2 linked regions of the Streptomyces venezuelae genome follow. The protein of the gene in region 1 binds, or shares a complex with, the protein of each later gene. Links are inferred from orthologs where the notes say so. Each region holds a gene or a part of one and is shown on either strand. Other genes may lie near its edges.

Region 1 (3,444 bases):
TTCCAGCCCCGCCGAGGCACCCTTCCAGCCCCGCCGGCGTCTGAGGCGCCCCTTCAGCCCCGCCGGCGTTTGAGGCGCGGGGGTCCGGGGGCAGCGCCCCCGGCAACGGCGCCGCACCCACGGCACCGGCACAACCACCGGCACCGGCACCGGCACCGGCACCGGCACCACACAACGCGGCCGGGGCCGGACACCCCACGGTGTCCGGCCCCGGCCGCATGCCTCAACCCGGCGGCGGGTTACTTCTTCCGGCGACGCCCGCCCGCGGCCTTCTGCGCCTTGCGCCGCTCCGCCCGCGTCATCCCGTCACCCTCACCGCCGGCGGAGTCACTGTCGAAGTCGCCCTCGATGACACCGCCCTCCCCGTCCACCGTCGGGGCGGAGAAGTGCAGCCGGTCCGGCCGCTGCGGAGCGTCCAGCCCCTTGGCCCGGATCTCCGGACGCGCCCCCGCGGGCTCCTTCGTCAGCGACGGCGCCGCGTCCTGCACGGGAAGCTCCTCGACCTGCTGCTCGACCTGGACCTCCAGGTTGAACAGGTAGCCGACGGACTCCTCCTTGATGCCTTCCTGCATGGCGTTGAACATGTCGAAGCCCTCGCGCTGGTACTCGACCAGCGGGTCCTTCTGGGCCATCGCACGCAGGCCGATGCCCTCCTGCAGGTAGTCCATCTCGTACAGGTGCTCGCGCCACTTGCGGTCGAGCACCGACAGGACCACGCGCCGCTCCAGCTCACGCATGATCTCGGAGCCGAGCGTCTTCTCACGCGTCTCGTACTGCTCGTGGATGTCGTCCTTGACGGACTCCGCGATGAACTCGGCGGTGATGCCCGCACGGTCGCCCGCGGCCTCCTCCAGCTCCTCGATGGTGACCTTCACCGGGTAGAGCTGCCGGAAGGCGCCCCACAGGCGCTCCAGGTCCCACTCCTCGGCGAAGCCCTCGACCGTCTCGGCCGCGATGTACGCGTCGATGGTGTCGTCCATCATGTGGCGCACCTGCTCCTGCAGGTCCTCGCCCTCCAGGACGCGGCGGCGCTCGCCGTAGATGACCTCACGCTGGTTGTTGAGGACCTCGTCGTACTTCAGGACGTTCTTGCGCGTCTCGAAGTTCTGGGTCTCCACCTGCGACTGGGCCGACGCGATCGCGCGCGTCACCATCTTGTTCTCGATCGGCACGTCGTCCGGGACGTTCGCCATCGCCATGACGCGCTCGACCATCTGGGCCTTGAACAGGCGCATCAGGTCGTCGCCCAGCGACAGGTAGAAGCGGGACTCGCCCGGGTCGCCCTGTCGGCCGGAACGGCCGCGCAGCTGGTTGTCGATGCGGCGCGACTCGTGGCGCTCGGTGCCCAGCACATACAGCCCGCCGAGCTCCTTGACCTCCTCGAACTCCGCCTTCACCGCGGCCTCGGCCCGGGTGAGCGCCGACGGGAGGGCGTGCGCCCACTCCTCGATGTGCTCCTCCGGGTCCAGCCCCTGCTGGCGCAGCTCGGCCTCGGCCAGGTCGTCCGGGTTGCCGCCGAGCTTGATGTCGGTACCGCGGCCGGCCATGTTCGTGGCGACCGTGACCGCGCCCCGGCGGCCGGCCTGGGCGACGATCGTCGCCTCACGGTCGTGCTGCTTGGCGTTGAGCACCTCGTGCGGGATGCCGCGCTTGGAGAGCTGCTGGGAGAGGTACTCGGACTTCTCGACCGACGTCGTACCGACGAGGATCGGCTGGCCCTTCTCGTGCTTCTCCGCGATGTCGTCGACGACGGCGGCGAACTTCGCGACCTCGGTCCGGTAGATCAGGTCCGGCTGGTCCTTGCGGACCATTCCGCGGTTGGTCGGGATCGGGACGACACCGAGCTTGTAGATCTGGTGGAACTCGGCGGCCTCGGTCATGGCCGTACCGGTCATGCCGGACAGCTTCGAGTAGAGGCGGAAGAAGTTCTGCAGGGTGATCGTGGCGAGGGTCTGGTTCTCGTCCTTGATGTCCACCCCTTCCTTCGCCTCGATCGCCTGGTGCATGCCCTCGTTGTAGCGGCGGCCGGCGAGGATACGGCCGGTGTGCTCGTCGACGATCATGACTTCGCCGTCGATGACGACGTAGTCCTTGTCGGCCTTGAAGAGTTCCTTGGCCTTGATCGCGTTGTTGAGGTAACCGACGAGCGGGGTGTTCACCGACTCGTAGAGGTTCTCGATGCCGAGCCAGTCCTCGACCTTGGCGACGCCGGACTCGTGGATGGCGACGGTGCGCTTCTTCTCGTCGACCTCGTAGTCGCCGGTCTCCTCGATGCCCTTCAGCGGCTGGCCGGCCTCGCCCTTGGTCAGGCGGGTCACCAGCTTCGCGAAGTCGCCGTACCACTTCGTGGCCTGGTCGGCGGGGCCGGAGATGATCAGCGGGGTACGGGCCTCGTCGACGAGGATCGAGTCGACCTCGTCTACCACGGCGAAGTTGTGGCCGCGCTGGACGAGCTCGTCCTGGGACCACGCCATGTTGTCGCGCAGGTAGTCGAAGCCGAACTCGTTGTTCGTGCCGTAGGTGATGTCACAGCCGTACTGCTCGCGGCGCTGCGCGGGCGACATGTTCGCCAGGATGCAGCCGACCTCCAGGCCGAGGAACTTGTGCACCCGGCCCATCAGCTCGGAGTCGCGCTCGGCGAGGTAGTCGTTCACCGTGATCAGGTGGACGCCCTTGCCGGACAGCGCGTTCAGGTACGCGGGCAGCGTGCCGACGAGGGTCTTGCCCTCACCGGTCTTCATCTCGGCCACATAACCGAGGTGCAGCGCCGCTCCACCCATGATCTGGACGTCGTAGTGCCGCTGGCCGAGGACGCGCTTCGCGGCCTCGCGTACGGTCGCGAAGGCCTCGGGCAGCAGGTCGTCCAGGCTCTCGCCGTCCTGGAAACGCTGCTTGTACTCGTCCGTGAGCGCACGCAACTCGGCGTCGGAGAGGTTGACGAAGTCCTCTTCGATGGAGTTGACCTGGTCCGCGATGCGGTGCAGTTTGCGCAGGATCTTGCCTTCGCCTGCACGCATGAGCTTGTTGAAGACGGACACCGAGGTTTGTCTCCTTGCCGGTCGGGCCTGGGCACTGTACGTACACGGGCACGGCAGGTGGGCCCCACCGCAACGGCCATCGTAAGCGAGGACGTGGCCGCGTCGGGAGGTCCGCCGTTCCCGTGAGGGCACGGGTGCCCGGATTGAGAACGTACGGGGGACACCGAAGGTGCCGCACCGCCCTGAGGGATCACCGGAAATTGTTCGCCCCGGATACCGGCCCGGCAGCAGAATTCGTCCATGGAGCCGAAGACACTCAGCACGGACCGACTGGTATTGCGGCCTTTCGTCCCCGCGGACGAGGCCGAGGTGTACGCCGCCGCGCAGGACCCCGACATCCAGCGCTGGACGCTGGTCCCGTCCCCCTACGTACGCGCGGACGCGCACACCTGGGTGACCGAGACCG
Region 2 (3,014 bases), 1.6 Mb from region 1 along the record:
CGCGCATCTTCGCGATCTGCTCGGGGGTCTTGATCTGGACCATGGGAAATGCCTGCCCTTCCGTGCGGCTGAACCGCCGCCGCTCTCGCGGAGGTGGTTGCTCTCCGCTGTGGTTCCTCAATTATTGGCCGAGGTCGCCGTCCTACGCCTCATGCAGACGGCCGCGGCGTCTCCAGGACACCGCGGCCGTAGGCACGAACGCGTACTACTTCTTGAGCGCGTCCATCGCGCGCCTGGTGACGTCCGCGACCTCACCGAGGGCGGGGATGGTCACCAGCAGGCCCTGGGCCTTGTAGTAGTCGATGATCGGCTCGGTCTGCGTGTGGTAGACCTCCAGCCGGTTGCGGACCGTGGCCTCGGAGTCGTCGCCGCGCTGGTAGAGCTCGCCACCGCAGGTGTCGCAGACGCCCTCGGCCTTGGCCGGGGCGTACGTCACGTGGAAGACGTGCGAGGAGTCGTTGCGGCAGATCCGCCGACCGGCGATCCGCTTGACGACCTCCTCCTCCTCGACCTCCAGGTCGAGGACGGCGTCGAGCTTCATGCCCTCGGCCTGGAGCATCACGTCGAGCGCCTCGGCCTGCGAGACGTTGCGCGGGAAACCGTCGAGCAGGAAGCCGTTCACGGCGTCCGGCTGTTCCATGCGGTCCTTCGCCATGCCGATGGTCACCTCGTCGGGAACCAGGTCGCCGGCGTCCATGTACGCCTTCGCCTGCTTGCCCAGCTCGGTGCCCTGGCTGATGTTGGCCCGGAACAGGTCACCCGTGGAGATGTGCGGAATCGACAGGTTCTTGGCAAGGAACGCAGCCTGCGTTCCCTTGCCCGCACCGGGCGGTCCAACGAGGACGATTCGCATCAGCGGAGGAACCCTTCGTAATTACGCTGCTGGAGCTGGCTCTCGATCTGCTTCACGGTTTCCAGACCCACACCCACGATGATCAGGATGCTCGTCCCGCCGAACGGGAAGTTCTGGTTCGCTCCGAAGCCGGCCAACGCCATCGTCGGCACAAGAGCGATGAGACCCAGGTACAGCGACCCCGGCCAGGTGATCCGGTTGAGTACGTAGCTGAGGTACTCGGCGGTGGGCCGACCGGCGCGGATGCCCGGGATGAACCCACCATACTTCTTCATGTTGTCTGCAACTTCCTCGGGGTTGAACGAGATCGCCACGTAGAAGAACGCGAAGAAGACGATCAGGAGGAAGTAGGCGGCGATGTAGTACGGGTGGTCGCCCTTGACGAAGTGCTTCTGGATCCAGGTGGCCCAGCCCGCCTGGGACCCGCTGAACTGCACGACCAGCGCCGGGATGTACAGCAGCGACGAGGCGAAGATGACGGGGATGATGCCCGCCTGGTTCACCTTGAGCGGGATGTAGGTCGAGGTGCCGCCGTACGCACGGCGACCGATCATGCGCTTCGCGTACTGGACCGGGATCCGGCGCTGCGCCTGCTCGACGAAGACCACCAGGCACACCATCGCGAGGCCGACCAGGATGACCACGCCGAACTCGACCCAGCCGTCCGCGATCTTGCCCTGGAGCTTGATCTGCCAGAGGGCGCCGATGAAGCCGGCCGCGATCGAGATGAACATGAGGATCGACATGCCGTTGCCGATGCCGCGGTCGGTGATGAGCTCACCGAGCCACATGACGACGCAGGTACCGGCGGTCATGGTGACCACCATGACGACCGTCGTGAAGATCGAGCGGTCGGGAACGATCTCGCTGGCGGCCTGGCAGCCCTGGAACAGGGCACCGGTGCGGGCCGTGGCGACGAGGCCCGTACCCTGCAGGATCGCGAGCGCGACCGTCAGATAGCGCGTGTACTGGGTGATCTTCGCCGTGCCGGACTGGCCCTCTTTCTTGAGGGTCTCCAGCTTCGGGATGACCACGGTCAGCAGCTGCAGAATGATGCTCGCCGTGATGTAGGGCATGATGCCGAGCGCGAAGATCGTGATCTGCAGCAGCGCGCCGCCGCTGAACATGTTGACCAGGCCGAACAGCCCATTGCTGCTGCCTGCCTGCTCGACACAGATCTGAACGTTCTTGTAGCTCACGCCGGGTACCGGAACATGGGACCCGAGCCGGAACAGCACGATGATGCCGAGCGTGAAGAGCAGCTTCTTGCGCAGGTCGGGCGTCTTGAACGCCCGGGCGAACGCGGTGAGCACGGTGCCTCCTGCGACCCCCGCGCTACTGCGTCAGAGGTGACGGTCTGAGGGATCGACGAATACGACAAAGCAAAGGTGCACGCCACCTTACCGGCGAGTGTGCCTTCCGTGGAACGACCGACCGGGGATGCCCCATATGTGAGGCATCCCCGGTCGGGTTTCGAGCTATTCAGCCACTGAAATCGTCTTAGACGAGCTCGGTGACGGTGCCGCCGGCAGCGGCAATCTTCTCCTTGGCGGAGGCGGAGACGGCGTCAACCGAAACCTGCAGCGCCACGGAGATCTCGCCCTGGCCCAGGACCTTGACGAGGCTGTTCTTGCGAACCGCGCCCTTGGCGACCAGGTCGGCCACCGTGACTTCTCCACCCTCGGGGTAGAGGGCGCCGAGCTTGTCCAGGTTGACAACCTGGAACTCGGTGCGGAACGGGTTCTTGAAGCCCTTGAGCTTCGGCAGGCGCATGTGGAGGGGCATCTGCCCACCCTCGAAGCGCTGCGGGATCTGGTAACGGGCCTTCTGGCCCTTCGTACCACGACCGGCCGTCTTACCCTTCGACGCCTCACCACGACCGACACGGGTCTTCGCGGTCTTGGCGCCGGGGGCGGGACGGAGGTTGTGGGCCTTCAGCGGGCTGTTCTCAGCCATGATTAGTCAACCTCCTCAACCGTCACGAGGTGGCGGACGGTGTGAACCATTCCGCGGAACTCGGGGCGGTCCTCCTTGACGACGACGTCGTTCAGGCGCTTGAGCCCGAGCGAACGCAGCGTGTCGCGGTGGTTCTGCTTGCTGCCGATGTACGACTTCGTCTGCGTGATCTTGAGGCGAGCCATTACGCACCCGCCCCGGCACG

Evidence for each region. The genes of interacting proteins can lie anywhere in the genome.
Region 2: the proteins of secA (region 1) and secY are in contact, whole or in part, in a crystal structure (PDB 3DIN), measured with the Thermotoga maritima proteins. The link is inferred for Streptomyces venezuelae from one-to-one orthologs. Residues at the interface, in WP_004082002.1 of Thermotoga maritima: Glu261, Ala262, Arg263, Lys300, Ala301, Arg302, Thr303, Ile304, Ile305, Leu323, Tyr324, Asp325, Pro326, Val329, Ser330, Tyr333, Ile336, Lys340, Phe345, Val349, Glu363, Phe364, Tyr374, Ser375, Gly376, Gly377, Glu393, Ile395, Thr482, Ser483; in WP_004081795.1 of Thermotoga maritima: Glu108, Gly109, Glu110, Glu111, Ala236, Glu237, Arg238, Arg239, Ile240, Thr241, Ile242, Gln243, Tyr244, Ala245, Arg246, Arg247, Val248, Thr249, Gly250, Arg251, Arg252, Val253, Tyr254, Gly256, Ala257, Ser258, Thr259, Tyr260, Leu261, Pro262.

What each region holds. Positions count from the first base shown.
Region 1 is NZ_CP029189.1:2,894,259-2,897,702, forward strand. What follows is about bases 40-3,416. They hold secA (preprotein translocase subunit SecA), read right to left. Parts: upstream 3,039-3,416; coding sequence 240-3,038; downstream 40-239. Other genes in these bases: DEJ51_RS12485 (GNAT family N-acetyltransferase), read left to right, coding at 3,279-3,416. Outside these bases: more of DEJ51_RS12485, read left to right, coding at 3,417-3,444. UniProt on the Escherichia coli protein: Required for protein export, interacts with the SecYEG preprotein conducting channel.
Region 2 is NZ_CP029189.1:4,469,101-4,472,114, reverse strand. The notes cover bases 10-2,956. They hold secY (preprotein translocase subunit SecY), read right to left. Parts: upstream 2,167-2,956; coding sequence 853-2,166; downstream 10-852. Other genes in these bases: rpmD (50S ribosomal protein L30), read right to left, coding at 2,812-2,956; rplO (50S ribosomal protein L15), read right to left, coding at 2,354-2,809; DEJ51_RS19945 (adenylate kinase), read right to left, coding at 206-853; map (type I methionyl aminopeptidase), read right to left, coding at 10-43. In the rest of the region: more of map, read right to left, coding at 1-9; more of rpmD, read right to left, coding at 2,957-2,994; rpsE (30S ribosomal protein S5), read right to left, coding at 2,994-3,014. UniProt on the Escherichia coli protein: The central subunit of the protein translocation channel SecYEG. Consists of two halves formed by TMs 1-5 and 6-10.